3 regions of the Mesorhizobium sp. P2_F5 genome follow, and region 3 is predicted to be linked to each of the others. Evidence: riboswitches for the same ligand, from Rfam matches in the RefSeq annotation. Region 3 holds a riboswitch; each other region holds the start of a gene.

Region 1 (10,156 bases), on a different contig from region 3:
GATCGAAGGGTTGCTCTTGTGATCGGCAATTCCGAATACCGGGAACTTCCGGCGCTCAAGAACCCGGACAAGGATGCCGGAGACATCGCAAGCACGTTCCGGACGGCCGGCTTCGACGTTTTCGTTGCCAAGGATTTGACCAGGCTTCAGTTCGAGGAGCGTTTCCGCACCTATCTCGCGGCGGCCGACGGTGCTGATCTCGCGGTGGTCTATTATTCGGGCCACGGCTTCCAGATCGGCGGCGAGAACTTTCTCATCCCGGTCGACGCCACGCTTAAGGACGCGGCCGACGTGGAAGTTCAGGCAATCAAGCTCGATGACATGTTGCTGCAGTTGCGATCGAAATCGAAAATCCAGGTGATTATCCTCGACGCCTGCCGCAACAATCCTTTTCCGCGCAAGAACTATTGGCTTCGCGACCAGCTGATCGTCGCCAGCGGTAGCGGATTGGCGCAGGTGAAGGGTTCTGAGAACGCGCTGATCGCCTTTGCCACCGAGCCGGGAGCCGTTGCCTATGACGGGAGCGGCAATCTCAGCCCATTTTCCTCCGCCTTCTCCCGTCGTGCGTTGGCGGCGAACCAGGAGATAAGGGCCGTCATGTCCGCCGTGCGCCGCGATGTGGTCAAGGCTACCGATGGCAAGCAGGTTCCATGGGAAAATTCCTCGCTTCTCGACGATGTCTTTCTGATGCCCCGCGCCAACCGCCCGGCGCTGCCGCCGGTGCTGGAGAAAATCGTGCCGTCCGGCATCGGGCCAGTCGCTCTGGATCTGCCGGCGCCGGTTGACGTCGACGGTGGCGCAGTCAGTGTCAGCATCGAAAGCCTGCCGGCACTCGGACGGCTGACGCTTGATGGCAAGCCCTTGGCCATGGGCGAAAGGATCGATGGTAAGGACCTGTCGCGTCTGCGCATGGACGCCCCCGAATTGGCGGGTGGGCAGGAACAGGTGGATACGCTGGCCTACACCACCCACAACGAGTGGGGTGGCGAATCCCAGGGCGTTCTGCTGTTGCGGATCAGGAACGGCGCGGGCGCCGAGGGCAAGCAGCTCGTGGCCTCACTCGCGGCCGAGCAGAAGCAGGCGGTGGTTGAGCGCGGCATTCGTATCGCCGACGCCGCCGAGGCGATCGAGAACCGCGACATCGAAATTCCCGTCGGCATCGGCCCGGTTCCGCTCAAGCTGGATTTCCCGGCCAAGGACCCGTCGATCAGCTTGAAGCTCGCAAGCTATCCGGCAACGGGGACGCTGTCCCTGCCGGACCGCATCCTGTCGCCTCAATCGAGCCTGATGGCCGACGATGTCGACAAATTGCGCTACGAGGCGCAGATCGGCTCCGCGACGCCCGTCGAGATCGGCTTTCAGATCCGTGCCGACAACGCATCGAAGCAGGCGACGCTGAAGCTGTCGCCAAGCGTCGATCCCTGCGATCGGGCGGCGGGCGAACCTCTCGACCTGCAAGGCGTTGTCCCAGGCCGACTAGCGAACGAGATTGGCGACGACGCGGTTGAGCTCTGCCAGGCCTCAGTGAAGGCCTATCCAGAGATTGCCCACTTCCGTTACCAACTCGGACGGGCGTTGCTGGCCTCGGGCAAGGTTGATGAGGCCAGGCAGGCAATCCAGCAGGCCGCCGACAAAGGATATGTCCGCGCGGCATTCGCACTCGGCTCCATCGCCTCGTCCGGAATAGGGACGGCCGCGGATCCTGACCAGGCCAACCGCTTCTATTCAAAGGCATCCGACAAGGGCGACCCCTACGCCATGACCGCGTGGGGACGCACCCTGTTCAATGGGCGCGGCGTCCAGCGCGATGCCGCCAAGGGATTGGACTTGCTGCTCAAATCGGCGGCGATGGGGCATATCGATGCCATGAACGATCTCGCATCGATCTTCATGGAAGGTCGCAATGGTGTTCCAGCTGATCCGGACCGCGCGCTCGCCTTCTTCAGAGCCGGGATCGAGCGGCAACAGATGTATTCCCTGGGTGTTCTCAGCACCCCAAAGCAGGTCGCCTTGGCGGTTCCGGCGTGCAAGGTCCAGCCCCCAAAAATCATCACGAAAATAAAGGTGGTTCATATACCTGCGCCAAGACCGAAGACCCCGAAGGCAGGCAAGCGGACAGCCGCAGCAATCCCGGACAACCCCGTGCAGAAGCAAAACGGCAGGGCCGCATGGGCCGGCAACAACGGTAATGGTTCCGAGCGCGGTTCTGCAAACCCTGGTGGTGGTGAGGAGACCGATAGCAGCACCAGCGAAGGCACCGATGGCGACAGCGGCACCGATACCAACACTGACAGCCATCTCTGAGGGTGGGCAGACCTATCGAACCGGACTGCGCTGCTACTTGTCCGTAACGATCTTGACCTTGTCGCCGGCCGAAACCGAGGCGCCCGGCGACATCGCGTTGAGCACCCTGAACAGATCGAGCTTGCGGTCGACGCCGACCATCTGCGCCGACAGCGAGCCCATGGTCTGGCCCGCCTGAACGGTGACCACGCGGATGTGCAGCGGCTTCAGCGCCGCCTTTTCGGCAGGGCTCAGGATGCGGAACGAACCGCTGACCGAGCGCGCCACCGGGTCGAGCGTTGTGCTGGCTGAGGGGGCCGCCGTCAACAGCCGGTAGACCTGGCCGCCGGCGCGGATCACCGCAATGTCGAACTGCCAGCCATCGGCGCCGGCATGCGCGGTCGCCGCCTCGTTGCCGTTGATCGTCTCCTGGCGCACGCTGGTCTCGTCGAGACCGGCCACCCAGCCGCTTCTGATATAGTCTGTCAGCGCGCGGTTCTTGTCGATCGACACGCCGTCGAACCGTACCGCCATGTCGCCGGGGCCAGTCGCCGTCACCGCCGCCGCCGTATTGTCGATGATGAAACCGTCCGGCACGGTGAACGATACGCCGAGCCCCGGATGCAGGAAGGTCTGGCCGCGCACATAGCCTTCTTCCGGAGTGTCGCCGTAAAGCAGGCCGTCAATGCCGGCCAGGAAGGAATCGCGGTCGCGCGTGCCGACGCCCGGCGCGCCGAACTGGCGGGCATGGCGCTGCGCCAGATCGATGCGCTGCGGCGTGTTGGGGTGTGTGGCCAGGAAGTCGAGGCTGGCATCGGTGGCGCCTGATATCGAGCGGAAATCGGTATAGGCCGACATCGATTGCAGGAAGCGGCCGGCGGCATAGGGATCGTAGCCGGCTTCGCCGATCGACTTGATGCCAATGGCGTCGGCCTCCAGCTCCTGGTTGCGCGAGAACTGCGCCAGCCTGAGCTTGCCGCGGATCAATGCCGCCTTGGCGGTCGGGCTGTCGCCAAGCACATCGGAAACCACCTTGGTCGCCAGGCCTTCCTCAGCCTCGAGCTGCTGGCGCTGCAGGCCGTGGTTAGCGGTGACGTGGCCCATCTCATGCGCGATGACGGCCGCGAGTTCGGCCGAATCATTGGCCAGAGCCAGCAGGCCGCGGGTGACGTAGAGATAGCCGCCCGGCAGGGCAAAAGCGTTGACGTTGGGCGAATTGAGGATGGTGATGCGATAGGTCTGGGTCGGATTGGCCGACACTACGGTCAGGCTGCCGACGACCTTGGCCACCATGCGCTCAAGCTTAGGATCGGAATATTCACCGCCATAAGTGGCCAGGATGCGCGGATGCTGCGCCTTTGCCAGTTCGGCGAGCTTGCTGTTGGCGGCGACATTGTCGACCGTGATCGGTCTGTCGGAAGGCTGGAAGCCGGATTCCTGTACCTCGGGCGGCGTGAACATCTGGCAACTGGCCAGCGCCACGGCAAGGCCGGCCAGCGCGAGGAAGCGCACCAGCGGTCTGCGTCTCAAAGTGTCAGTGCCGGTCGACAGCACGGCGTCCCTTCAGCTCTCGGCGCAGGACCTGGACCCAGGGGTCCGCGCCAGCGAAAAATCGAATTTTTCGGTGGCAATCCTGCCCAAATCAAAAAACCTACAGCGTTTTACGCATCCGGATAGATGCGGCGCTGTAGGGGGCAAATCACGGCTCGTGCCGGACCAGTACTGGGCGGACCTAGCCACATCAGCTGGACCATGGCAAGCAAGCGCCACATCACCTGTAGCCGGTTTGGTCGTAAATTATGTCCGCTTCCGGGCAATATCGCGTGATCCGCCCGAACTTGCGCCGATATAGCGCCGAAACGCTTCAGGGCCAGTGCCAGCGAAAAAATCGGCGGCAAGTCCCGTTGCGGCAACCCCGCCATTGTCCAGAAAAACAATGTCCTCGCCGATGCGTCGCGCGTCTTCCGGCTGATGCGTAACGAACAGCACCGTCATCGCCCGCTCGGCATGGACGCCGGCCACAAGGTCGAGCATGTCGTCGCGCAGCGCGGGTCCGAGCGACGCGAACGGCTCGTCGAGCAACAGCACCGGCCGGTCGCGCACCAGCACGCGGGCAAGCGCCACGCGCTGCCGCTCCCCGCCGGAGAGCTCGCGCGGCAGGCGCTTTTCCTTGCCGGCAAGGCCGACACGGCTCAGTGCCTCGGCGATTGCGGCGCGGTCGGCCTCGGTCAGGCTGAGCGAAGGCGAGCGGCCGAGGCCGACATTCTTCTCGACCGAGAGATGAGCAAACAGATTGTTTTCCTGGAACACCATCGAGACTGGTCGCGCCGACGGCGCGGAAGCGCCGACATCGGCGCCGCCGATCAGAACGCGGCCGGATTGCGGCGTCTCGAAGCCGGCCACCAGATTGAGCAGGGTCGATTTTCCCGAACCGCTTGCCCCCATGATGGCGGTGATCTTGGACGCCGCGAATTCGACATCGAACAGGAACGGCGCCTCGCCATAGCTGAACGAGACCTTGTCCAGCCGAACGGCCGCGCCTTTGTTGGCGGAATTCACGATCTTTCTCCACGTCCCAACCAGTCCGCGACGACCACCAAGGCGAGGCAGACCGCCCCGAGCAGCAAAGCCAGTCCGGCGGCGTCGGCTGTGCGGTAGCTGCCCATGCGCGCCAGCAGGAGATAAGGCAATGTCTGCACCGAATCGCTGCCGAACAGCGCGATGACGCCGAGATCGCCGAGCGACAACGCCATGGCGAAGGCAAAGCCGGTGGCCAGCGGCCGCCGAAGCGACGGCCAGTCGACCAGCCGCAGCCGGTTCCAGCCGGAAATGCCGAGCTGTGCGCACAGCTTTTCGTGGCGTTCGCTCGCTGCATCATAGGCCGGACGCATCGCGCGGATGGCAAAAGGCATCGCCATTACCGCATTGACGGTGACGACCATGACCGGCGCGATGGCAAAGACATCGCTGACCGTGCGCAGCAAGAGGAACCAGCCGGTGCCGATGACGATGGGCGGCACGACGAGGACAAAACCGGCGCCGTTGTCGGTGGCATGTTCGAGCAGCGAGCGGCCGCCACGGCGGCGCAGGGCCAGCGCCCGGCGCGCCATGATCAGCGACAGCGACAGCGCCACCGAAAGCAGCGCCGCCAGCAGCCCGAGACCGGCGCTGGTCAGCGTCGCCTGGCGCACAGCACTTTCACTGGCGAGCCGGCTGAGATCGGCGCCAAGGCCGGATGCGACGGTTGCCGCCATAGGCCCAGCGACGAACAGCAAGGCGAGCACGATCAGGATGGCATTGAACGCCGTTTCAGTTGTTCCGGCGGAGAGATAGCGGCGCGGCGCCACTGGCAGGTTGGCGTCGCCGGTCACGTTGGCGCCCAGCCGCGTCAGCGCCAGCACGACGGCAAAGGTCAGCGCGATCTGCAGCACAGTCAGTGTGACTGCCCTTGCCGGATCGAAGTCGAAACGCAGCGCCTGGTAGATGGCTACCTCGAGCGTCGTCGCGGCCGGCCCGCCGCCGAGGATGAGGACGATGGTGAAGGAGGTGATGCAGAGCATGAAGACAAGTCCGGCGACGCCCGGCAGGGATGCGCGCAGCACCGGCCATTCGATCAGCCGGAAGGCTGCTCTCGCCCCCATGCCGAGCTGGCTTGCCAGCCGCCATTGATCGGCAGGCACCGTCCCCAGCGCCTCCAGGAACAGCCGCGTGGCCAGCGGCAGATTGAAGAAGACATGGGCGACGAGGATGCCCGAAAGCCCATAGATATCGGGCCAGCTTTGGCCGGCGATCGCGGCGAAATAGCCGGCGCGGCCATAGAGCGCCAGTATGCCCAGCGCCGCGACAATGGCCGGCAGTGCCAGCGGCACGGTGAACAGCTGCAGGATGAAGCCACGACCGAAGAAGCGCGGATGCCGTGACAAAGCGCGGGCGACGAGCAGCGCCGGCACGACGGAAAGCAGCGTCGAGAGCGCCGCCTGCCAAAGCGTGAAGCGGACGACGCGCAGAAGATAGAGATCGAAGGCGGACGCGGCGCCTGAGAGGTCGTGCGCGCCTTCGCGGATGAGGCCGGCGAAAGCGCCGCCAACCAGCAGCGCGATTGCCGCAAGCGCGATGATGCCGGCGGTGATGCGGGGATCAGAGCGTTGCACGCCGGACCGCCCAAGGGATCTCTAGCGGGCGTCGCGTTCCTTCGCGCCCCCCTCTGTCCTGCCGGACATCTCCCCCACGAGGGGGGAGATCAGCCATCTCCGCGTCCCACTCATTCCTGCAACCTTGGCGATTGGCGAAATCGCCGATGACAGCCAATCTCCCCCCTCGTGGGGGAGATGTCCGGCAGGACAGAGGGGGGCGCCGTAGAGCGATCATCTTCGATCAGCCTACCACAGGCTACTTGCTCATCACCGTCAGCCACTCATCCACCCATGCCTTGCGGTTGGCCGCGACTTCTTCGGGGCTGAACAGCAAGGTCTTCGCCGGCTTGACCAATTTGTCGAAGGCCGGGTTGAGCGGCTTGCCGGTCTTCCCCGCCGGGAACATCCAGTTGGTCTCGGGAATGACGTCCTGGAACTTCGGTCCGGTCATGAAGGCCAAAAACTTTGCCGCCAGCGGGTTTTTCGCACCCGTGGTGGTGATGCCGGTGACCTCGATCTGCAGATACTCGCCTTCCTCGAAGGACGCCGCCTGATAGCGCTCAGTGTTCTCGGCCACCATGTGGTAGGCCGGCGACGTCGTGTAGGACAGCACCATGGGCGCTTCGCCTTTGGTGAACAGGCCGTAGGCCTCGCTCCAGCCCGGCGTCACCGTCAGCACCTTCGGCTTCAACTTGGCCCAGGCTTCCGGCGCCTTGTCGCCATAGACCGACTTGACCCAGAGGAGCAGGCCGAGGCCAGGCGTCGACGTCCGCGGATCCTGGATGACGATCTTGTCGGCGGCGTCGCCCTCGACCAATTCCTTCAGGCTCTTCGGCGGGTTCTTCAGCTTTTCGGTGTCATAGACGACAGCGAAATAACCATAGTCGTAGGGGACGAAAGTATCATCGCTCCAACCGCCCGGCACACTGTTTTCAGCCACCGCGCCATGCGGGACAAACAGGCCGGTGGCTTTGGCTTCGGCGGTCAGGTTGGTGTCGAGGCCAAGCACGATATCGGCCTTGGTCGAGGCACCTTCGAGCTTGACGCGGTTGAGCAGCGCGACGCCATCGGCGACCGAGACGAAGTCGACGCTGCAGCCGCATTCGGCTTCGAATTCCTTCTTCACAGCAGGGCCTGGCCCCCAGTCGGCGGTGAAGCTCTCGTAGGTATAGATGGTGAGTTTGTCCTGCGCGGACGCAGGGCTTGCCAAAAGCGAAACAGCAAGACCCAGGGCTGGGACAAGACGGGACAAAAACATGCGCATCGGCGCCTCCTTCATTCGTGTTGAAAGGAATTGAGGCGCCGGTCTGTCCGAAGCGTCTAATCCCTCCGCCGGTACAAACCGGATCAGGTTCAGCGGGTTGGCGAGACTGCCTCTCAGCCGGTCCGCGAAGATCGCGTCCGGCACCCCGTTAGAGCGTTTCGACACATAGGCCCGGCCAAGGTGCCACGCAAGCGGAACTTTGCCAGAGCATGATCCCGAAAAGTGGGAACCGGTTTTCTCGGACAAACGGGAACCGTTTTGTCCGGAGATCATGCTCCAGCAAAGAGCTAGATCAGGATGAAGATTCAACCAAACGTCATCCTGATCTAGCAGCAGCGCGGCTCGGCCTTCCGTTTCGCCGGCGGGGCTGGTAAGGGCCACCGGATATGACCACATTCACCATCCTGCTTGGCGGCGATCTCGTCCGCACGCCGCGGCTCGACCGCCAGGTCGAAGGCACGCGCGTCATCGCCGCCGACGCCGGCATCGGCCATGCCCGCCTGCTTGGCCTGATGCCGGAGCTATGGGTGGGCGACTTCGATTCCGTGCCGGCGGACCTTCCCGCCGATCTCGCCGCAGTGCCGCGCCAGGTATTTCCGCCCGAAAAAGACAAGACTGATGGCGAACTGGCGATCGCAGCGGCGTTGGAGCGTGGCGCCACCAGCCTGGTGCTGGCCGGCGCTTTCGGCGGCAAGCGCGCCGACCATGCGTATCTGCACCTGGCGCTCAGCCTGAGGCTGGCCGAGGCCGGCACAAAAGTGCTGTTGACCAGCGGCGCGCAGGAGGGCGTTCCCCTTTTGCCCGGCAAGGCCAGCTTCGACTATGCCGATGGCACGCTGTTTTCGGTGCTCGGCTTCTCCGATCTTTCGGGCCTCACCGTGGCCGGCGCCAAATGGCCGCTCGACCATGTCGAGGTTGCCTTCGGCTCGTCGCTGACCATCTCCAACGAGGTCAAGTCACAGAAGACCGGGGGCCGGCTCGAAATCGCGCTCGGTCATGGCCGCGCGCTGCTGCTCGCTCATCCCTATCCCTTGCCTGAAAGCTGACATGGCCCCGCCTCTTCTCAACCTCGACGGGATAAAACTGACCTTCGGCGGTACACCACTGCTCGACGGCGCCGAACTCACGGCATCCGCCGGCGACAAGATCGCACTGGTCGGCCGCAACGGCTCCGGCAAGTCGACGCTGCTCAAGATCGCCGCCGGGCTGATCGAGCCGCAGGACGGCGAAGTGTTCCGCCAGCCTTCGGCGACGGTGCGTTATCTCCCGCAAATGCCCGACATGGACGGCTTTGCCAATGTGCGTGCCTATGTCGAGGCGGGACTCGGGCCGGGCGACGATCCCTACCGTGCCACATATCTGATGGAGCATCTCGGCCTCGCTGGCACGGAGAACCCCAACGACCTCTCCGGCGGCGAGGCGCGCCGTGCCGCTCTCGCCCGTGTCATGGCGCCCGAGCCCGACATATTGCTGCTTGATGAGCCGACGAACCATCTCGATCTGTCTGTCATCGAATGGCTGGAAGAGGAGCTTGTCCGCACCTCGTCGGCGCTGATCGTCATCTCGCACGACCGTCGCTTCCTCGAACGCGTCTCGCGCGCCACCGTCTGGCTCGACCGCGGCCAGACCCGCCGTTTGGACAAGGGTTTTGGCCATTTCGAGGAATGGCGCGACCTGGTGCTGGAAGAGGAAGAGCGCGAGCAGCACAAGCTCGGACGGCAGATCGTGCGCGAGGAGCACTGGCTGCGCTATGGCGTGACCGCGCGGCGCAAGCGCAACATGCGCCGGCTTGGCGAATTGCAGACCATGCGTCAGCGTTTTCGCGGCCATCGCGGCGCCGAAGGCTCGGCCACCATGGTGGCCAGCGACGCCGCCGAATCCGGCAAGCTGGTGATCGAGGCCAAGAACATCGAAAAGAGCTTTGACGACCTTACCGTGGTCAAAGGGTTTTCGACCCGCATCCAGCGCGGCGATCGCGTCGGCCTGGTCGGGCCGAACGGCGCCGGCAAGACGACGCTGTTGAAGATGCTGACCGGCGAGATGAAGCCCGACGCCGGTTCGGTGCGGCTCGGCACCAATCTGGAGATCGCCACGCTCGACCAGAAGCGCGAGTCGGTCGACCCGGCCGAGACGCTGGCGCAATATCTCACCGACGGGCGCGGCGAAAACCTCGTCATCAATGGCGAGCAGCGCCATGTCGTCTCTTACATGAAGGATTTCCTGTTCAAGCCGGAACAGGCGCGCACGCCGGTGCGCGAGCTGTCCGGCGGCGAACGGGCGCGGCTGCTTTTGGCGCGCGTTCTGGCACGGCCGGCGAACCTTCTGGTGCTTGATGAGCCGACCAACGATCTCGACATGGAGACGCTGGAACTGTTGCAGGAACTGGTCGCCGGCTTTGCCGGCACCGTCATCCTGGTAAGCCACGACCGCGACTTCCTTGACCGCACCGTAACCAGCATCATCGCGCCGGACGGTG
Region 2 (10,156 bases), on a different contig from region 3:
CACCACGGCATCAAGACCTTGCAGCCCACCTCCAGCAACCGCTCGGCGACGACAAGGTCATCGGTGGTATAGGGGAATACATCAAAACCGTCCTCGCACAGGATGCGGGCGGCTTCGACAAGGCCGAACACGTCTGGTTGCAGCGTGTCGTGGTTGCCGATCACTTCGAGCTTGATCCAGTTCGTACCGAAGACCTCACGCGCCATTTTCGCGGTCGTGACCGCTTCCCTGGCGGAGTGACAGCCGGCAGTGTTGGGCAGGATTCTGACACCCAGCGACCGGATCAACGACCAGAATTTTTCGCCGGCCCTGCCGCCTGCCATCTCACGGCGCAACGAGACCGTCACCACCGACGTGCCCGACGCCTTGACCGCCTCGGCAAGGATGGTCGGCGAACGATATTGAGCGGTGCCGAGAAGCAGACGCGACGGAAGCTCGGTTCCATAAAGCTCGAACATGGTCTAGCCTCCCTGCATGGGTGAGAGGATTTCGATCCGGTCGCCGTCGCTCAACTGGAATTCCGCCCGGTTGGCTTTGTGCACGAGGTCGCTGTTGACGGCAGTGGCGAGCCAATCGCCCTCATAGTCGAGCGCGGCAAGCAGCTCCGCCAGCGTGGTGGCGGCAACCTCATGCGCTTCGCCGTTGACCATCAGTTTCATGAGCAGGTTCCTTGGGTCCGTCTTGATTGAAAACCAGGTCGACAGCCTGGCGCGCCATGGCGGGGGCGAGGAGAAAACCGTGGCGATAGAGCCCATTGATCGCGACGGTGTCTCCGCTCGTTTCGACGCGGGGCAGGTTGTCGGGAAAGGCCGGACGAACGCCGACACCGGTTTCAACGATCTCGGCCTCGCCAAAGGCCGGATGGAGGGCATAGGCGGCACCCAGCAGCTCCATCATGGAACGCGCCGTGACCGGCCCGCCGGACTGGCTCTCAATCATCGTCGCGCCGATCATGAACTGCGTGTCGGCACGCGGCACCGCATAAAGCGGAAAGCGCGGATGCAGCAGCCTGACCGGGCGCGACAGCGAGACATCAGGCGTGCGCAGGATCAGCATCTCGCCGCGAACGCCGCGCAGCCTGTCATCGGCTGCTGCCAATCCCGTGCAGTCGATCTGACGATCGAAACCGGAAACATGCCCGGCGTCGGCGCCAAAGTGGAATTCGACACCCATGGCGGCGAGCTTGCCTTGAAGTGCCGCCATCGCCTGGCGCGGGTCGAGATGAGCCTCATCGGGAAACAGCAATCCGCGCCGGAAGCGGCCGGCGAGGCCGGGCTCCAGGATCGCAATTTCGTCTTCATCGACACGCCGATGCCCCGACGTGCGACTGGCGAACCGGTCAAGCTCACCGGCATCACGCGGCATGGCCACGACCAGTGTTCCGGCCCGTGTCACCTGACCCGGCAGCACCGCATCCCACCAGTCGGCAGCGTCACGTCCGAGATCCAGCACCGGCTGCTCGGCGCTTTCACGCTCGCACCATGGCGCCAGCATGCCGCCGGCGAACCACGATGCATTGCCGCCAACACCATGCCGGATCTCGGCGACTGTGACCGTCGCGCCGCGGGCGGTGAGTTCGAAGGCCGCGGTGAGGCCGGCGACGCCGGCCCCTTTGACCAACACCCTCATGATGGTTTCGGCGCCTCTGGCATGAGTGCTACGCCGGTCTCGTCAGCCGGCATGTAGAGATCGCCACCCTCACGGTATTTCGCCGCCATCGCCGCCATGCCCTCCTTCTGTGCTTCGGCGCGAATGTCGTGGGAGATGCGCATGGAGCAGAATTTCGGTCCGCACATCGAGCAGAAATGTGCCACCTTGTGCGCCTCCTTGGGCAAGGTCTGGTCGTGGAAAGAGCGCGCCGTTTCGGGATCGAGCGACAGGTTGAACTGGTCCTCCCAGCGGAACTCGAAGCGCGCGCGGGAAAGGGCATCATCCCTGACTTTCGCTGCCGGATGGCCCTTCGCCAGGTCGGCGGCATGGGCGGCGATCTTGTAGGTGATCACGCCAATCTTGACGTCGTTGCGATCGGGAAGGCCGAGATGCTCCTTGGGCGTGACGTAGCAGAGCATGGCGGTGCCGAACCAGCCGATCATGGCGGCGCCGATGCCTGAGGTGATGTGGTCATAGCCCGGCGCGATGTCGGTCGTCAGCGGTCCAAGCGTATAGAAGGGCGCCTCGCCGCAGACAGCGAGCTGCTTGTCCATGTTCTCCTTGATCTTGTGCATCGGCACGTGGCCAGGCCCCTCGATCATCACCTGGCAATCCCTCGCCCAGGCGATCTGCGTCAACTCGCCGAGCGTTTCCAGTTCGGCGAATTGCGCCGCGTCGTTGGCATCGGCGATCGAGCCGGGACGAAGGCCGTCGCCGAGCGAGAAGGACACGTCATAGGCGCGGCAGATGTCACAGATCTCCGCGAAATGCTCGTAGAGGAAGCTTTCCCGGTGATGGTGCAGGCACCATTTGGCCATGATCGAGCCGCCGCGCGAAACGATACCCGTGACCCGGCCAACGGTCAGCGGGATGTAGTGCAGCCGCACGCCGGCGTGGATGGTGAAATAGTCCACGCCCTGTTCGGCCTGCTCGATCAGCGTGTCGCGGTAGACCTCCCAGGTCAGGTCCTCGGCAATGCCGTTGACCTTTTCGAGCGCCTGATAGAGCGGCACCGTGCCGATCGGCACCGGTGAATTGCGCACGATCCATTCGCGGATGTTGTGGATGTTGCGGCCAGTCGACAGGTCCATCACCGTGTCGGCGCCCCAGCGGATCGCCCAGACCATCTTTTCGACCTCTTCGGCCATCGACGAGGTGACGGCGGAGTTGCCGATGTTGGCGTTGATCTTGACCAGAAAATTGCGGCCAATGATCATCGGCTCGCTCTCGGGATGATTGATGTTGGCTGGAATGATCGCTCGTCCGCGTGCCACCTCGTCGCGCACGAATTCCGGCGTGACGAAATCGGGAATGGCCGCGCCGAAGCTTTCGCCGTCGCGCGGCAGCTTGCCGCGCAGGACCTCGCGGCCGAGGTTTTCGCGGATTGCGACGAACTCCATCTCGGGCGTGATGATGCCGGCGCGCGCATAGGCGAGCTGTGTCACCGCCTTGCCGGCCTTGGCTCTGAGCGGCCGGTTGCGAATGGGAAATTCCGGCGTCAGGCGCTCGCCTACCGCGAATCCATTGTCTTCCGGCCGGACATGGCGGCCGTCATAGGCTTCGACATCGCCCCGCGCCTTGATCCATTCATGGCGAAGCCGGGCGAGGCCTTTTTCGATGCTGGTTTCGACAGTCTGGTCTGTATAGGGACCTGACGGATCGTAGACGATGACAGGCGGTTCGCCCGCCGTAGGATGGACGGAGATTTCGCGCATCGGCACCTTGATGTGCGGATGGAGGACGCCAGGCTTGTGGATTTTCCGTGAGGCAGGCAGCGGTCCCGTTGAGACGGCTGGGGTGAGGGCATTCATCGTGAGGCTCCTTTGCTCATGCATTGGAGACCCAGTTCTGTGCCGGAAGGATGAAAAGACGCTTCTGTCGACCTGCCGAAACAGGACCTCGGGCGTAAACTCCCGCAAAGCGCTTGCACCGTCCCTACGCCAGTATGAACTGGATCAGGTTCAACGGGTCACTGCGCCGCGATAGCCAGCAGTATCTCAGCCCCTTGCCGGGACTCCCCTGGTGAATGTTTTCGAATTGACCGAGCCGACACTGCTTTGTCAAGCGCATTTCCACCTGCGGCGGTGATCGGCGACTAACGAACCCCCGCGCAAAGCACGGGCAAATATCGAGAGGAAGTCACGCGCCGGAGACCAGCGCAGGAATGGCCAAAGCCTCATTCGCCTCGTCAAGGATCGAGAAGCTGTAACGCCCATGTGCGTCAAGATCGACGGAGTAGCTCAGGCGATCGAGCATGTGATTGTCCTGGTCGAAGGTGATGATCCGCGGCTTCAACGAGGTGATTCGTCCAGGTAGATGGAGTTGCAGACAATGATCTGGTCGTCTGGCTGGCAGGCGCGGGCCGCCGCCCCGTTGAGAATGCAGCATCGGGAGCCGCGTTCGCCCAGAATGACATAGGTCGAAATCCGCGCACCGGAATTCTTGTTCCATATCTCCACGACTTCCATCGGCAGGATCCCGGCTGCCTCGCAGTGGTCAGGGTCGAGTGTTATCGAGCCGTGGTAGTCGAGGTTCGCTTCGGTGACGTGGATGCCGTGCAGCTTACCGGCGACTATTTTTCGCATTGGTCTTGTTTCCCATCATCATGGATGACTTGTCCCGCCATCCTCTGGGCGGCCGGGTCGCCCCGCTAAATTCCAACGACGAGGGCGCCGCCGCTGAGACCCGCGCCCGCGGCCGTCAGCAGGATTTTCTCGTCCGGCCGAAACGGCTGCGTGCGATGGGCGAGCGACAGCGAGAGCGGAATCGTCGCAGCAGAAGAATTGCCGTATTCGACGATCGTCTTGACGATCGCTTCATCCGCAATGCCGAGGTTTCGCCCGACCGCATCGAACATGCGGGCATTGGCCTGGTGCGGCACGAACCGGTCGATGTCTTGCGGCCGCATGTGGGCGGCAGTGAGCGCGTCCTGAGAACAGGCAGTCATCATCTCCACGGCCTTGGCGAACACTTCGCGGCCATCGGTGATCGTCATCCGGGTCTGCTCGAGGTCGAGGCCGTCATGGAACGGATTGTTGCTTCCTCCCGCGGGTATCTGGATCAGGCCGTAGCGTGAGCCGTCGGAATCCACCGAAGCGCCGAGAATGCCTCGATCGGCATCATCGCAAGGACCGATCACCACCGCGCCGGCGGCATCGGCAAACAACACAGCGCTTGCGCGCTCGGCCGGGTTGATGCGGCGGCTGAGGATGTTGGCGGCAATCACAAGGGCTGCCTTGCCATGCAGGCGGGTGAAACCGTCGGCGAACATCAGCGCATAGATGAAGCCAGCACAGGCGCCGGTCAGGTCGATCGCGCCGGCGCGGCAGAGCCCGAGCCGATGCGCTACCAGGGGTGCGCTCGGCGGCAGGAGGTGATCGGGTGTCGAGGTGGCGAGCAACAACAGGCCGATGTCTCTCCGGTCAATGGCGGCGCTCGCCAGCGCCATGTCGCCCGCTTGCGTGGCGAGGCCCGACAGCGTGTCTTCGTCGGTTGCCCAGAAGCGCGAACGAATTCCGGTGCGCCGCTCGATCCAGCCGGGTTCGAGGCCGAGACGGTTTTCGATTTCCGGGTTCTCGACCTTGCGCGACGGCGCATGATGGCCAAACCCGAGAATGCGCGACGATCTGCTCATGGCCTCGAGCCGAAGCGGTCGCCGGCCTCCTCGATGGCGTCATAGAGCCCGTCCAGTTCCTCGCCGGTGATGCAATAGGGTGGCAGAAGATAGAGGACATTGCCAAGCGGACGCACGAGCAGGCCGCGCTCGAGGAAAAAAGCGCGTAATTTCGGCCCGATCTCGGCCAGATAACCGGCCGAGCCGGTGCGCAGATCGAGGGCCGCGATCGTGCCGGTCGTCCTGCTGTCGGTGAAGTTGGCATTGTCACGAAAGCGCCGAAGCCCGGCGGCCTGCATCGCACTCAACGCCGCGACCCGCTCGGCCACAGGCTCGTCGCGCCAGATCTCGACATTGGCGAGTGCTGCCGCGCAGGCAATCGGATTGGCGGTGTAGGAACTCGAGTGGAAGAATGTCTTCTTCCGGTCCACCGAATAATGAGCCTGAAAGATCGCATCCGTGGCAAGCGTTGCGGCCAGCGGGATTACGCCGCCAGTCAGGCCTTTCGAGGTGCACAGGATGTCCGGAGAGATCGATGCCTGCTCGCAGGCGAACATGGTCCCGGTGCGTCCCCAGCCCGTCATAACCTCATCGGCGATCAGCAGCGTGCCGGAGGCCTCAGTGATCTTCTTCAATTCAGCCAGAACCCAGGCCGGATACATCAGCATGCCGCCGGCGCCAAGCACGAGTGGTTCGACGATCAGCGCGGCGACGCGCCGGTCGCGGCTGACGGCCTCGAAACGATCCAGCGTTTCCTGTTCGTGCCCGGCGGCCGGGAAGGGGATGGTGTCGACCTCGAACAGCAAAGGCTCGTAGGCAGCGTTGAACACGCCGCGGGCGCCGACACTCATCGTCCCGATCGTGTCACCATGATAGCTGTGCTCCATGACGACGATGCGCGAGCGCGGTGCGCCGATGTTGCCGAAATAGCCGAGCGCCATCTTCAGCGCGACCTCGACCGAGGTCGAGCCGCTGTCGGAATAGAACACCCAGTCGAGTCCGGGCGGAGCGAGGCCGACAAGTGCGCTGGCCAGGCGTTCGGCCGGCTCATGGGTGAAGCCGGCGAAGATGATCTGGTCGAGGCTCGCCGCGGTCGTCTCGATAGCCTTCATGATTCGGGGATGGCGGTGCCCGTGCGTGACGACCCACCAGGAAGAAATGGCATCCAGGATGCGCCTGCCGTCGGCCTTGTGGAGATAGGCGCCTTCCGTCCGGACGATTTCAGGAATGGTAGGTTCAAGCGCGTGCTGGGTGAAGGGGTGCCAAACCTGGGACTGCGGCATCATTCGCCTCCCGCGACCGCTGTGAGGTCGAAGCCGGCAACCATCGCTTCCCGCAGCGTTTCACTCGTCAGCGGATCGATGTGCGGCAGCCTGCCAAGCTGTGGCACGCTGCTGAATTCCACAATTGTTCGCTGCGTATCGGCCACTTCATCGCCGATGAAGGCAATGCCGATGAGCGGGATAGAGCGGGCCCTGAGCGCCTCGATCGACAGCAGGGTGTGGTTGATCGTGCCGAGCTTGGTACGGGCGCATAGAATGACCGGCACCCGCCACTGAGCGAATATGTCGATGAACTTGGTGCGCCGGTTGAGCGGCACCATCAGTCCCCCGGCACCTTCGATGACGATCGGACCCGGCAAGTTCGGAAGCGAGAGCTCTGCGACGTCTATCGCAACGCCGTCGAGTTCGGCTGAACGATGTGGCGACAGTGGCTCCTTCAGCCGATACACTTCGGGCAGCACGCGCCCCGGCGGCAGGCCTGCGAGCCGTTCCACGACCTCGCTGTCGGTTTCGCCGTCGAGGCCCGATTGCACCGGCTTCCAGTAGAAGCCGTCGAGCAAACCGGCGAGCCCGGCCGAAAACACTGTCTTGCCAATGCCGGTGTCTGTTCCGGTGACGACGATGCGTTTGGTCATGCCGATCCCAGCACCTCGGCAAGTGCCTCGACCATCGCCGAAATGTCGGCTTCGCCGACGTTCAGCGTCAGCGAAATGCGCAGGCGCGATGTGCCCTCGGGAACGGTCGGCGGACGAATGCCGCGAATGTCGAAACCGCGTGCCTGCAGCGCCGCCGCCACCGCCATGGTGCGTCCGACATCGCCGATGACAAAGGGCTGGATCTGCGAGCCGCTGGGTGCCACGCCGCAGCGCTCGGCCAGTTGGCGGCCCGCGAAGGCAACGCGCTCCTGCAACTGGACACGGCGTTGGGGCTCATCGGACAGCATGGCAATCGCCTCTCGAGCCGCGACCGCCATTAGCGGCGATGGCGCGGTGGCGTAGATGAATGGCCGGCAACGGTTGACGAGATAGTCACACAACGTCCGCGGTCCGGTGACGAGTGCGCCGGACGCGCCGAGCGCCTTGCCGCAAGTATGGAGCGCAATGATGTTGTTGCGGCCCTCGAACGCGGCGGCCAGCCCGCGGCCGTCCGGTCCCCAGACACCGGTGGCATGCGCCTCATCGACGACGATGAATGCCTCGTGCCGATCGGCGAGCGCGATCAGGCTCTCCATCGGCGCACGGTCGCCATCCATGCTGTAGAGGCTTTCGATTCCGATCCAGGCGCGCCCCATGCCGCCTTCGGCACGCCAGCGGGTGATCGCATCCTCGACAGCATCGACGTCGTTGTGCGCGGCGAGCTTGAACTCGGCGCGGCCAGCGCGGGCCCCCTCATGCATGCTGGCATGGGCGAGTTCGTCGAGAACCAGAAGGTCGCCCTTCTGCGGCAAAGCGGTCAGGAGAGCGAAGTTGGCGATGTAACCGCTACCGAAGAACAGCGCGCGTTCGGCTCCGAAGAACACCGCAGCATCCGCCTCCAGGGCCTCGTGTTCCGGGGCATTGCCGCGCAACAGCCGCGATCCGGTGGCGCCGACCGGCGTGCCCCGCGCGATCGCCGCCGCAACCGCATCGCCAAGCCGTTTGGAAGCGGCAAGTCCGAGATAGTCGTTCGAGGAGAAGTCGAGACCGGCGCGCGGCGACAGCGTCCGCAGCCGGTCCTTGCGCGCCAGTCCCTGCAAGGTCGCGTCATAGCGGGCAAGCGGTGCCCCGTTCATTGCGCCTCGAGTTCCATAGGCTCGATGCCGAGGCGCCGGAACAGCAGAATATCCTTGTCTTCGCCAGGATTGTCCGCCGTCAGCAGCGTGTCGCCGACGAAGATCGAATTGGCGCCGGCAAAGAAGCACAGTGCCTGCATCTCGTCGGTCATGGCGGTGCGGCCGGCGGAAAGACGGACATGCGATTTCGGCATCATGATGCGCGCCAGCGCGATCACGCGTACGAATTCGATCGGCTCGATCGGCTTGGCTTCGGCAAGCGGGGTGCCGGCGATCGGGATCAGCATGTTGATCGGAACGCTTTGCGGATGCTCCGGCAGATTGGCCAGCGTCACCAGCATGTCGATCCGGTCTACCGGTTCTTCGCCCATGCCGACAATGCCGCCGCTGCAGACCTTTATGCCGGCCTGGCGAACCTGCTCGAGCGTATCGAGCCGATCGGCAAAGCTGCGCGTGCTGATGATCTCGCTGTAGTAGCGTTCCGACGTATCGATGTTGTGGTTGTAGTAGTCGAGACCCGCCTGTTTCAGACGAGCGGTCTGCTCAAGATCGAGCATGCCAAGGGTCATGCAGGTCTCCATGCCGAGCGCCTTGACGCCTTCGACCATGGCCACGACCGCATCCATGTCGCGCGCCTTGGGGTTTCGCCAGGCTGCGCCCATGCAATAGCGGGTGGCGCCGGCGTCGCGCGCCTTGGTCGCCTCTGTGATGACGCGCTTGACCTCCATCAGCTTCGACGCCTTCAGGCCGGTTTCGTGGTGCGCCGACTGGCTGCAATAGCCGCAATCCTCGGGGCAGCCGCCCGTCTTGATGCTGAGAAGCCGGCTGAGCTGGACCTTGTTGGGATCGAAATTCTGGCGGTGAACGGTTTGCGCCTGAAACAGCAGGTCGTTGAAAGGCGCGTCGTGGAGCGCCTGGGCTTCTTCCAGCGTCCACATCCGATGGTGGTCGAAGGATTGAGCTTCAGGCAGGGTCTTTTCCGAAATTGCTGCGCGCATTTCCATCCTGTTCCTTGCGTTGTGCGACACGGGCGCCTTTGAAAGGGCGGACACGGTCGAGAGAAGCTGGGTAGGCTAGATGGTCAGCCTCGAGGGTCAAGTCTGACGGTAGTCGAGGCCGATATCGAGGATCGGCGCGCTGTGAGTCAACCAGCCGATGGAAATCAGATCGATGCCGGTTGCGGCAACGGCTGGCGCAATCGCGGCGGTGATCCTGCCAGACGCTTCGGTGATTGACCGTCCCGCAACCAATGCCACAGCCTCGCGCAACTCATCGATCGACATGTTGTCGAGCAGGACGGCGTCGGGGGTGAGGCCCATGGCCTCTTCCAACTGGACCAGCGTATCGACCTCGACTTCGATCTTGACGAGATGGCCGACGCTGCGTCGCGCACGCTCGATTGCCGGGCGAATTCCGCCGGCGATGGCGATGTGGTTGTCCTTGATCAGGATCGCGTCGTCGAGACCGAAACGGTGATTGGAACCGCCACCGGCGCGCACGGCATATTTTTCGACAGCTCGCAAACCGGGCGTCGTCTTGCGCGTACAGACGATCTTTGCGCCGTGGTCGCGAACCGCCGCAACGACCGATGCCGTCGCCGTGGTGATGCCGCTCAGATGACAGAGAAAATTGAGCGCTGTCCGTTCCGCCGTGAGTATAGCGCGGGCCGGGCCGCTGACAGTTGCGATGACCTCTCCGGGCGCCACTTCGCTGCCGTCCGTACGATGCACCTTGATGTCAACGTTCTGGTCGATGAGCCTGAAGGCAAGCGTCGCCAGATCGATCCCGGCGACTGTTCCGGCTTGGCGCGCACTCAGCACGGTTGTCGTATGATGATCC
Region 3 (10,156 bases):
AGTCGATGAAGCGCATGGCGGCGACATGCGGCTGGCGTCCGATGGCGGCGGGGCGCGGCGCCGGCAGCTTGAAGCGGTAGATTTCGCCATCCACCACAAGCCGCCCCTCACCCAGGATCGAACGCGCCGGCGGGGTCGGCGGCATAGACTTGGCCGGTGGCTGACGGGTCGGTTTGGTGACCGGTCTGACGGGCTGCTTCGAAACTTCGGCCTGCCTTGCGGGCTTGCTCAGCTGATTCTTCCCGGCCGTATTCTCGTTGGCCGCAGTCTTCCCTGTGGCATTCTTCCTGGGTCTCCCGCCGGACCTGCCACCCTTGGGATTGGCAAAGCCGATGGTCTTCAGGGCGCTGTTGCGGTGGACGATGCCGATGATGGCGTTGCGCGAGACCGGGCTGCCGCGCAGCGCCGTAAAGCGGACGGCGATCCTGGTGGCCGACAGGCCATCCCTGAGCCAGACGGCGATCTCCTGCAATTCGGTGTCGGTATAGGCAGTCATGTCGGATCCATTGATTGCGCGCAAAGGCAAGCGGCCCGGTACGAAGGCCGCACAAAGGTTCAAAGCGTCTGGTTCGCTGTGGTCAGGCGGTGCTGGCGGCCGGCAGGGAGTCGGCGGCGAGGCGCCGCAACGCGGCTTCGGCCGCCGCTTTGGTGAGGCCGGACACCGCCCTGCCCGTCAGCCGGTCGAACAGGATGACGGTGCCGTCTTCCGTGCGGATGCAGGAGATGCCCTGCCCGACGGCAGCAGCCCCCGGCGCGCCGCTGGTGCCATCGGGCAAAAAGGTGGCCGGAGCCGGGAGAGGAACGGCTCCGGCCGTTCCGATCGACAGGGGGAGGTCGACCGGATCCGGGGCAAAAGCCCCGGCTTGCGTCCGGACCGGGGAGGAGGACAGCCCGGACGATTGGAGAAAGCTGACGATGCCTGCGGAAACGCTTGCGGTTTGTTCGATCATGCGCTAAGCGTACGATATGTACGAAACGTACGCAAGCAAAATCGTACGTATTGGACGATAATTTCAGGCAATTTGTACGATGCAGGAACCGAGGCACAGATTGCAGCAGGCACGGGCGGAGGCGGGTTATGCCTCGCCGAGCGATGCCGCGCGGGCATTGCGCGATATCAACAAGAACACGCTGATCAGCCACGAGAACGGCAACCGGCCGCTGTCGCGCAAGGCAGCCGAGAAATATGGCCGCCTGTTCGGCGTCGATCCCGGCTGGCTGCTGTTCAATGGCGAGGGCGGCAGCCTTGCGGGCGGCCATTTCGGCTTCGACGAAACGGGCCGGCAGATCCCGATGCCGTCGCTGGCCACGGTCGACGTGCCTATCGTGTCGTGGATCAGCGCCGGCGAACTCGGCAGCCAGGACATGGTGGCCAATCTCAGCGATTATCCGACCATCCCCACCACCGATCTCGAGCAGGGCCAGTGGATCGCGTTGCGCGTCGACGGCCCGTCGATGAACAAGATCTCGCCGCCGGATTCGATCATCTTCGTCAACCTCAGGGACAAGCGGCTGGTGACCAATGGCTGCTACGTCATTTCGGACGAAAGCGGCCAGGCCACCTACAAGCGCTATCGCCCCAACGAGAACCCGCCCTTCCAGCCGGCCTCCTACATGGACATCCCGCCGCCGGCGCTGGAAGGCGCCATCACCATCATCGGGCGGGTGAAGCGCTCGATGATCGATATGTGAGGGGCGGGCTCAGGACTTGGGTTGCTGCATTCATCGTAGCGATTGCTCTTCCTTGACGCGACAATTTCTGCTTGCATGACGAGCGGCTGCCAGCCATTGGCAGAGGCTCAATGGTTTTCGGGGGAGAACCGGCAAATGACAGGCGCGGAAGGCGCGGCCGAGAGCCGGTTGATCCGGCTGGTTCGAAAATGGCGGACACCGTTGCTGCTGTTGCTGGCGGGTCTCGTTGTCGTGGATGTCCGGGGCATCTTTGCCCTGGCAGCCGGCTTCACCTATGCGGCCTGCATTGGCAATCCGGCCGACCCAGCCCGGCGGATCGAAGCCTGCACCCACATCATCGAGGACAAGGCCGGGCGCTCCGACCAACGGGCGATGGCTTACTTCAAGCGCGCCTACGCCTGGGCGGCAAAAGGCGACTACGCCAGCGCCATCGCCGATAACGAGCGTGCGATAGACATCAATCCGAGATTTGCCGTTGCCTACTACAATGGCGGCGTTTTCTGGTCGAACACGGGTGACAATGACCGGGCTATCGCCGACTTCAACCAGGCGATCAGCTTCGGTTTTGGCGGCGCCAACGTCTACCAGAACCGAGGCGCCGCCTGGTCGTCCAAGGGCAATTACGAGCGCGCCATCGCTGATTACACCCAGGCGATCAGCATTGATCCAGAACAGGCCGATACCTATTACGCCCGCGGCGCGGCCTGGGGGCAAAGCGGCGATTACGATCGCGCCGTCGCCGACTACACGCAGGCAATCAGCTTCGATCCGACAGGTGCCTATGGCTATTATGGCCGGGGCCTTGCCTGGTTCAACAAGGGCGACGACGACCGCGCTATCGCCGATTACGCCAAGGCGGTAAACCTCGATCCCAAGCTGGCCGATGCCTACTATGCACTGGGTCTCGCCTGGGCGCACAAGGGCGACCACGACCAGGCCATCATCGACTATGATCAGGCGGCAGGCATCAATCCGGCCTATGCCGATGTCTATGGCGCCCGAGCTCGCTCCTGGGAGGCAAAAGGCAACCCCATCCGCGCCGAGGCCGATCGCAAGAAAGCGCTCAGCCTCGGGGCGAAGTGAGGCTGAGCTCTCAGGCATCTCACCTTTGGCGGCAGGGAGATTGCTCCCTACCCCAGATACGCATTGCTGAAATAGCCCGCGAAATCTGGCCGTTCCTTCAGCGCCTTGCCATCAGCGTCAAGCAGGATGCCGGCACTGAAGAGGTAGCCGCCCATCGCCTCGATCTTGCCCTTGTCGATAGTGCCGATGGCGCCGGCCTCGCTTCTGAGGAAGTGCCCATCGACCAGCATCTTCAGCGAGGCGTGGATCAGCGCCGGGTCGGTCAGCGCATCCTTGTTGGAAGCGATCAACAGGTCGCCAGCCTCCCGCGGATGATCGACGGCGAACTGATAGCCGCGCCGCGTCGCCTCGACGAAGGCCGATGCCGCTTTCGGGTTTGCCTGGAGATAGGTATCGCTGGAGGCGATGACAGTGGTGTGCTCGTCGGGCACACCATAATCGGCATAGCGGAAGTTGCGCTGCCTGATACCCTTCAGTTCGGCATCGACGCCTTCCCAGGTCGAGACCTCTAGCGTGAAGTCGACCGATCCGTTGGCCAGCGCCTCATAGGCCGAGGTGCCGAGCGTCACGGTCTCGAAACTGCCCTTGCCGCCATCGTGGCGGATGATGGTCGAAATCAGCGTGTTTTCCCAGGCGCTGCCGAAGCCGCCATAGGTCAGACCGTCGAGATTTTTGGGGCTCTTGATCTCGCTGCGATCCGCGTTGAAGACCAGCCGGCCGGTCTCCTGCTGCACCACGGCGTAGACCGCCTTGAGATCGGCGCCGGCGGCGCGCTGGGTGAACAGGCCGACGCCGGCAATGCCGAAATTGGCGATGCGGTTGGCAACCAGCGTGCCGGCTCCGGTATCGCCATAGGGCAGGATTTCGACGTCGAGGCCGGCCTCGTCGTAAAAACCTTTTTCGCGGGCAACGAACAGGCCGATGTGGTTGGTGTTGACCGTCCAGTCGAGCGCGACGGTGATTTTTTGCACAGCCGCATGAGCGCGCGAGGCAAGCGGCAGTCCGGCAGCCAGCGTCAGCAGCAAGGCTTGCCGGCGGGTGAATTCAGTCATGATGATCTCCTTTGAGCGGTCTGCGGGAACGACGCTCGGTCGGCACCGGGATTGAGCAGCGTGTCGAGGATTTCGGCTTCGAGTGCGGCGGCTTGGCGCGCGGCATCGCTGCCTGTGGTACGCGGTCGCGGCAGCGGCACGGCGATCTCGCCGATGATGCGGCCCGGCCGCGCCGACATCAGATAGATGCGGTCGGAGAGATAGACGGCTTCGCGCACATCATGGGTGATCAGCAACGCCGTCCAGCGATGACGCCGCCACATGCCTTCCAGCCAGCGCTGCATGGCCGCGCGTGTCAGCGCATCCAGCGCGCCAAAGGGCTCGTCGAGCAGCAGCATGTCGCGCTGCTGCACCACGGTGCGCAGAAGCGCGGCGCGCTGGCGCATGCCGCCGGAGAGTTCCGCCGGCCAGGCTCGCTCGAAACCGGCAAGGCCGAACTCGGCGAACAGCGGCGCGACTCGCTCCCGGGCGGCCCGTCGCGACACGCCCTGGACTTCCAGCCCCAGCGTTACATTGTCGATGACGCGCCGCCACGGCATCAATGCGTCGCGCTGTGGCATGAAGGCGAAAGGGCTGCCATCCAAGGGCGCGCCGTCGAAGCGCATGTCTCCCCCGCCTTTCAGCGCGCCGGTGAGCAGCTGGAACAGCGTCGACTTGCCGGCGCCGGAGGGGCCGAGGATGGAGACGAACTCGCCGGCCGCGACGTGAAGCGAAATGCCGGCGAGCACCTCGAGCGCGCCGAAGCTTTTGCTGATGTCCCGGAGCTCGAGCCGTTTCATTGGCGGCTCTCTCCCGAACGCTTTCGGTCGTCGCTATCGCTCCCCGCATTTTCCCAAGGCATGGCGAGACGCTGGACGAGCACGGCAATGCCGAACAAGATGAGCGTGAGCGCGGCGCTGACGGCGACCGCGGCGAGCACCAAATCGGGGCGAAAATTGTTCTTGGCGTTGAGCATGTAGATGCCCAGCCCTTTCGCCGCTCCGGCATATTCGGCGAAGATCGCGCCGACGACGGCGTAAGTGATGGAGATGCGCAGCCCGGCGAAGAAATAGGGCAGCGCCGAGGGCAGCCGCGCCAGCCAGAAAATGCGCCAGCGCCCCGCCCCCATGGCGGCGAGCATCTGCGAAATCTCCGTGCTCGTGGCGGCAAAACCCTCGACCAGCGCCACCATCATCGGGAAGAAGGTGACGAGCGCCACAAGCAGGATTTTTGGCATCAACCCGAAGCCGAACCACAGCACGATGAGCGGCGCGATCGCCACCAGCGGCAAGGTCTGGCTGACGATCAGCAGCGGAAAGAGCGCGCGGCGCAGCGGGGCCAGAAAATCGACCAGCGCCGAAAGCACGAAGGCAGCGACCAACGAGCAGGCAAAGCCGGCTGATGTGGCGCGGATGGTGGGAAGCGTGTTTTCGGCAAGGGCGGCGCGATTCTCCCAGGCCTGCAGCAGCACGCGGGACGGCGCCGGCAGCATGGTGGGGGCGACGCCGCCATAGCGGGCGTAGACCTCCCAGGCTGCAAGGATCAGGGCGAAGGCGATGGCGGCGGGTGCTGTCTTGGCGATAGCGGCGGCTGATCTCCCCCCTCGAGGGGGAGATGTCGCCGAAGGCGACAGAGGGGGTCGCCGACCGTAGAGCGCCCACGCCCTGCCGACGCGAAAAGGACGTCGGCGCTCCACGCGCTGGGACCCCCTCTGGCCTGCCGGCCATCTCCCCCTCAAAGGGGGAGATTCACCGGCATCGCCGTCGTCGCCAATCGCCAATGGCTCCTCTCCTCTCTGTGCTGAGAAGTCAGAGGCAGAGGCATCTCCGCCACGCGATGGGTTGGGCAAAACAGCCACGGCAATATCCTCGACGAACGACGCTTGAGCCGCGGCTCAGACGGCGCTCGGGCTGTTCGCCGAAATGGTGACGTCGAGGGTGACGTGGCCGGCGCCCGGGCCGAAGCGGCAGAAGGCTTCGTTAAGCGTGGCAAACACCGCGCCGGCATCGCCGCGTAATTTGGTGCAGAAGTTTTTCGAGCGCTCGAAGACACCGGACTGCTTCAGGAAATCGATGCAGCCATAGATCTCGTCCATGTGGTCGCCGGTGCCCATGACATAGAGCGAGAATTGCGCCGCCACCGGCTGGTCTGTCGATGGCGTCGCCTGCACGGCGCGGATCGCAGCGAGCTTGCGCTCGTCCAAGGGAATGGTGGGGCCGCCGGTCTCGTCGGAGCGGCAGATCGGATCGTCGGGCTCGCCCGGACAGCCACGCGAAACCGCAGCCGAAAGCACGCAGTGCTTGCCGCTTTTGGCCGCCGCCACAAACAGGTCGCGCATGGCCGGGAACAGCACCTCGGGCGGCCCGACCAGAAGCGTCGAGATGTCGTCGGTCTCGATCCGCAACCGGTCGCGCCAGGGATCGAGCGCGCCGAGCGCGCCAAGGATGACGCCGACGAAATCGTCGGTCATGGGATAAAGGGAAATCTGTGCGCCGGAAAACATCGCCCGCCTCGCTCCGCTGGTATTATCCAGATCAGCTTTAGGGTCCGAAGGCTTGCCGCCCTCATCTCAGCCCCGACCATACGGAGCACCCCTGTGGATGAGCGGGTTAAAGCACTGTTCGAGCGATTGGGGAAGCGTATTTTTTCGGCTGTCATCGCGAAGTGTGTTGGGCCAAGTTTCTTGCCTTGAGGAAAAGTCGCATCATTCGGGAGCTGAATTCGTTCAAATTGTACGCGATGCGCTTGACTGGATTTCGTACATAACGTACGATAGTTGCTTTCAACAAGGGGTTTTCCGTGAGCACAGCGAACCATGCCGCCTTCGCCGACCTCTCCCGCCCGCTGCTGTCACCCCCACTGTTATCGCTCTTGTCGCTCGACCAGCGCGAACGCGTTGCCGGAGCATGGCGAATGGCCAGCCAGGACATCGCCGACGACATTCGTTTCATCCGCCAGTATCTGAAGGTGATTGCCGAGAAGGATGAAAGGCTGTCGACCGGCACGCTCGTTCATAGCCGCGCCTATGTCGAGGCCTGCGCCGGCTGGCTGCCGCAAACGGTGGCGCGCTATCTGCGGCACCTGCGCCAGATCACCGAATGCGAACTGGCCATGACAGAAGCTGGCATCCGCTTTGCGCTGTCGAGTTATGCCTGGGAGGCATGAGACGCTGTTTCGCCTTGTCGCCAAACAAAACAAATTGCGCTGCCCATTGCAGCCGCAATTCGTCAGGTTGAGAGGCTCGGGCGCGCCTGAACGGCGGGCGCCAAGGATGACCCCCCGGGCGAATTCAGCCCTTGCGCTATTTTGACTTGGCCTTGCCGGACTTTGCCGTGGCGGGCTTCGCGGCCTTTGGCTTGGCGTCTGCCTTGGCGGGCTTCGCAACAGCCTTCTTCGCCGCCTTCTTCGGCTTGGCGGCTGCGCCGTCGACCTCGGCCGCGGCCTGATCCCAATGCTCCTGATGCGCACCTTCGGGGCGGCCTGCCTGTTCCCAGATCTCGTGTGCGCGCTGGCGAATGCGGTCCTGTCTGTCGTCCGTCACTTAAGCCTCCGTGGTTGGGTCCGATCGGTTGGTCCAGATTCCACGAAAACATTAGCCGAAAATTCAGCCGGCGTCTTGAATGACTCAGCGCCGATCGGAAACGACCGCTACGCCAAGCAGTGCTGCTTTCTTGGTAATCAGCCCGGCAAGGTCAGCGTCCGAACGATCGGTGCCGGTGCGCTCGCGCAGGACCGCGATTGCTTCCTGCATCGACAACAGCGCCGTACTGCGCTCGGCCAGCAACTTGTCGCAACACGCCGCAACATTGGCGGAGCTCGGGGTTTCGACATGCGGCAACATGGCAATGCTCCTTTCCCGGTTCGACCCTGCCATTCTTGTTCGCAAGAACGGCAGGGCCAGATTATCGACGATGGTTCTATTCGTCGGAACTACTCGACGACCTCGACGATCCTGCGCGTGCTGGGGTCGACCAACACGGTATGATTGTCGACGACGGCGTATCTGTACTGAACATCGGGCACCTCTTGCAGTTCGACCGTGTCCGGCAAGGCGGAGCCGACATTCAACTCGACACCGAGGAGGTTGATCGAGGCAAGCGGGTGCTTATGCACATATTCGCGTACGACGGTGCGCTGTTCGGGGGTGACGATCACCTGCCGTTGTGCCGGCTGCGTGACAATGACTTCGTCGGCAGCGGCAACACCGAGACCGGCGATCATGGCAAGCCCGGCGACGGCGGGAATAAGGACGGTTTTCATCTTCGTCTCCTGTCGTTGTTGGTGAGCTCCGCCTTGTTCCCGCACGAGGCGAAAACAGCACAGATCGAGCTGGCGGGCTCCTGGAGGCAAACGCCGCCGGTACGGTCTTGTTCCGCAAGCGGAGACTAAATTGATCGGCTTGCCGGCCATGTCAGCTGGAACCGCATCGGCATGATTCGCATTGAAGACGATCCCTCAGGAGACCTTCAATATGAACGATATGCGGCTCCAAGTTCCGGTGGCGATTGCGGTCGGCGCCGGCTTCAAACGCGACATCGCGACGTTGGCCGAGATGCAGAATTCTCTCAAGGAATGGCCGCAGGCCGGACGCGGCAAGATTTATGACACGGCACTGAGGGCCTGCGAAATGGCCAGGGCTGGACACCTGACCAAGGACCAGGCGCGGCGGGCCTTCACCGCCTTTGCCGAGGCGGCAGGCATTGCCTGGACCGGCATCGATCCGGTGACGGCGCTTCGCCTGGCCAAAACTGGCCGGCCCCGGCCCACACTGTAGAGACCTCAAACGAGATCATTGCTTCGGCGGCTGCACAGGCACCTCGCCGGGCTTGATCACCGGCGTTTTGCCTTGATCCGGCGGCGGCTGCGTCATGCCCTGGTCACCGCTGGGCGGCGGCTGCAGCACGCCGCCGCAAGAACCAAGATCGGCGCTCGAATTGCCATTGCCGTCATTGGCGGGAGGCTGCTGTTGGCCATCCTGGGGCTGCGCCTGGCAAGGCACGGGAGGAGCGCCCTCGCCGCTGTCTTGCGCGGCCGCGGGGCCGGCAAGCGCCAGCAGCGCGCACGGCAAGAAAACAAAGATCTTCATTGTCCGGTCTCCGTCTGGAATCGTCTTCCTGTTGGCAAATGCAGGCTGGCGGCAATTGGTTCCCCCAAGCGGTCCCCAAGTGGCTCCCAAGCGAAGTGGACCGGTTTTCGGGAACCTGCTTGCCGGCGGCGAGTTCCACATTCTCGATGCAAGCATCGGCCCCAAGCACCGACCCAAGGAGGCAATCATGGATCCCCGCAGAAAACCAAGCGACGAAGTGGAAGCGCCGACGCCGCGGCAGCAGGACTGGGATGCGCTGCGCGGCGCAAGAATTCTGCCCGACGGGGCGGACGAAGAAAGCCTGCCGGATATCACCGGTGTCGAGAAGGAAGGCGAGCTGCCCGAGGAAGACGACGGCAACTCCTACCGGGACAGTGACGACGCCCTGCCCGACGATGCCGAGGAAGCCGCCATCGGCCGCGATCCGGCGAGACGCGGCGGCCCTTTCGACGAGATGTAGGCTCGAAGCAGTCTGCGCCGGACTTTCGAAGCGTTTTACCGGAACTCTTCGTCTGTTCGCTGGTTAGGAAATTGTCCAACCCAGAGGAGACCGGTCATGGATCACAGATCGGCTCTGTCGATCATCTGCATGGCAGTCAGGTCGTCATCGACGTCGGCGGCTTTCTTGGCATCGGCGCCAAGCCGGTGGCGGTCACCACCAGCCAGCTTGACTTCATGCGCGACGAGGATGGCGACGTCCACGCCGTCACCAGTTGGACCAAGGACCAGCTCAAGGCGATGCCGGAGCATCGGGACTGATACTTTTCGAAGGGCCCGGCTGCAGCCGGGCGCCCTTCGTTCGTCACGCCAGTGCGCCCTGGCGGCTTGGCTTCAGCGGCGCCCTGGTGATCAGGGAGAGACCGATGATCAGAAAACTCAAATCAGGAAAATACCGCCTCTATTCGCGCAAGGTCGATGAAAAGACCGGACGGCGACGCAACCTCGGCACCTTCGACAGCCGCGAAGCGGCCGAGAAACACGAACGCGAAGTCCAGTATTTCAAGCGCCATTGAGGCCGCTGATATCTTCAAGACGCGCATACGATCGCCCGACGCGGACCGTGCAGGTGCTCGCTCCGGCATCGCAGACGGCTGGCCCCGGCAACCGCCGGCGCTTGAGTGCCGACGGGCGCACGATCGGGCCTTCAGTTCGATGCGGGATCGCCCAGCGCCTCGGTGACGAAGGAAGCCGCGATCAGGTCGTCGGCATCGATGCGTAGGGACCCTTCGGCGTCCCCCATGATGGCCGCGACCTTCTGGAAGGT

What was found. A riboswitch is a leader RNA that binds a small molecule or an ion and turns the genes downstream of it on or off. The one in region 3 is predicted to bind thiamine pyrophosphate.
Region 1: another riboswitch for thiamine pyrophosphate. It lies ahead of thiB (thiamine ABC transporter substrate binding subunit); the one in region 3 lies ahead of AC1DYO_RS26805 (YkoF family thiamine/hydroxymethylpyrimidine-binding protein).
Region 2: another riboswitch for thiamine pyrophosphate. It lies ahead of thiC (phosphomethylpyrimidine synthase ThiC); the one in region 3 lies ahead of AC1DYO_RS26805 (YkoF family thiamine/hydroxymethylpyrimidine-binding protein).

What each region holds. Positions count from the first base shown of each region.
Region 1 is NZ_JBFUEY010000010.1:49,640-59,795, reverse strand. Features, by position in the region: gene AC1DYO_RS16410 (caspase family protein) at 1-2,304, shown strand, start outside; gene AC1DYO_RS16405 (M48 family metalloprotease) at 2,338-3,744, opposite strand; gene thiQ (thiamine ABC transporter ATP-binding protein) at 4,081-4,842, opposite strand; gene thiP (thiamine/thiamine pyrophosphate ABC transporter permease) at 4,839-6,434, opposite strand; gene thiB (thiamine ABC transporter substrate binding subunit) at 6,673-7,680, opposite strand; TPP riboswitch at 7,724-7,838, opposite strand; gene AC1DYO_RS16385 (thiamine diphosphokinase) at 8,067-8,726, shown strand; gene AC1DYO_RS16380 (ABC-F family ATP-binding cassette domain-containing protein) at 8,728-10,156, shown strand, end outside.
Region 2 is NZ_JBFUEY010000025.1:31,400-41,555, reverse strand. Features, by position in the region: gene AC1DYO_RS27125 (thiazole synthase) at 1-458, opposite strand, end outside; gene thiS (sulfur carrier protein ThiS) at 462-659, opposite strand; gene thiO (glycine oxidase ThiO) at 628-1,629, opposite strand; gene thiC (phosphomethylpyrimidine synthase ThiC) at 1,626-3,461, opposite strand; TPP riboswitch at 3,565-3,681, opposite strand; partial or broken gene panD (aspartate 1-decarboxylase) at 3,790-4,235, opposite strand; gene AC1DYO_RS27100 (beta-ketoacyl-ACP synthase III) at 4,301-5,284, opposite strand; gene AC1DYO_RS27095 (adenosylmethionine--8-amino-7-oxononanoate transaminase) at 5,281-6,546, opposite strand; gene bioD (dethiobiotin synthase) at 6,546-7,181, opposite strand; gene AC1DYO_RS27085 (8-amino-7-oxononanoate synthase) at 7,178-8,317, opposite strand; gene bioB (biotin synthase BioB) at 8,314-9,255, opposite strand; gene nadC (carboxylating nicotinate-nucleotide diphosphorylase) at 9,412-10,156, opposite strand, start outside.
Region 3 is NZ_JBFUEY010000024.1:50,272-60,427, forward strand. Features, by position in the region: gene AC1DYO_RS26770 (GcrA cell cycle regulator) at 1-496, opposite strand, end outside; gene AC1DYO_RS26775 (hypothetical protein) at 579-950, opposite strand; gene AC1DYO_RS26780 (LexA family transcriptional regulator) at 1,030-1,692, shown strand; gene AC1DYO_RS26785 (tetratricopeptide repeat protein) at 1,828-2,775, shown strand; gene AC1DYO_RS26790 (ABC transporter substrate-binding protein) at 2,823-3,827, opposite strand; gene AC1DYO_RS26795 (ABC transporter ATP-binding protein) at 3,824-4,606, opposite strand; gene AC1DYO_RS26800 (ABC transporter permease) at 4,603-5,439, opposite strand; gene AC1DYO_RS26805 (YkoF family thiamine/hydroxymethylpyrimidine-binding protein) at 5,701-6,309, opposite strand; TPP riboswitch at 6,300-6,412, opposite strand; gene AC1DYO_RS26810 (hypothetical protein) at 6,606-6,971, shown strand; gene AC1DYO_RS26815 (DUF2934 domain-containing protein) at 7,108-7,347, opposite strand; gene AC1DYO_RS26820 (hypothetical protein) at 7,432-7,647, opposite strand; gene AC1DYO_RS26825 (DUF1236 domain-containing protein) at 7,737-8,066, opposite strand; gene AC1DYO_RS26830 (DUF982 domain-containing protein) at 8,278-8,580, shown strand; gene AC1DYO_RS26835 (hypothetical protein) at 8,596-8,892, opposite strand; gene AC1DYO_RS26840 (hypothetical protein) at 9,080-9,352, shown strand; gene AC1DYO_RS26845 (hypothetical protein) at 9,424-9,651, shown strand; gene AC1DYO_RS26850 (hypothetical protein) at 9,756-9,905, shown strand; gene AC1DYO_RS26855 (hypothetical protein) at 10,037-10,156, opposite strand, start outside.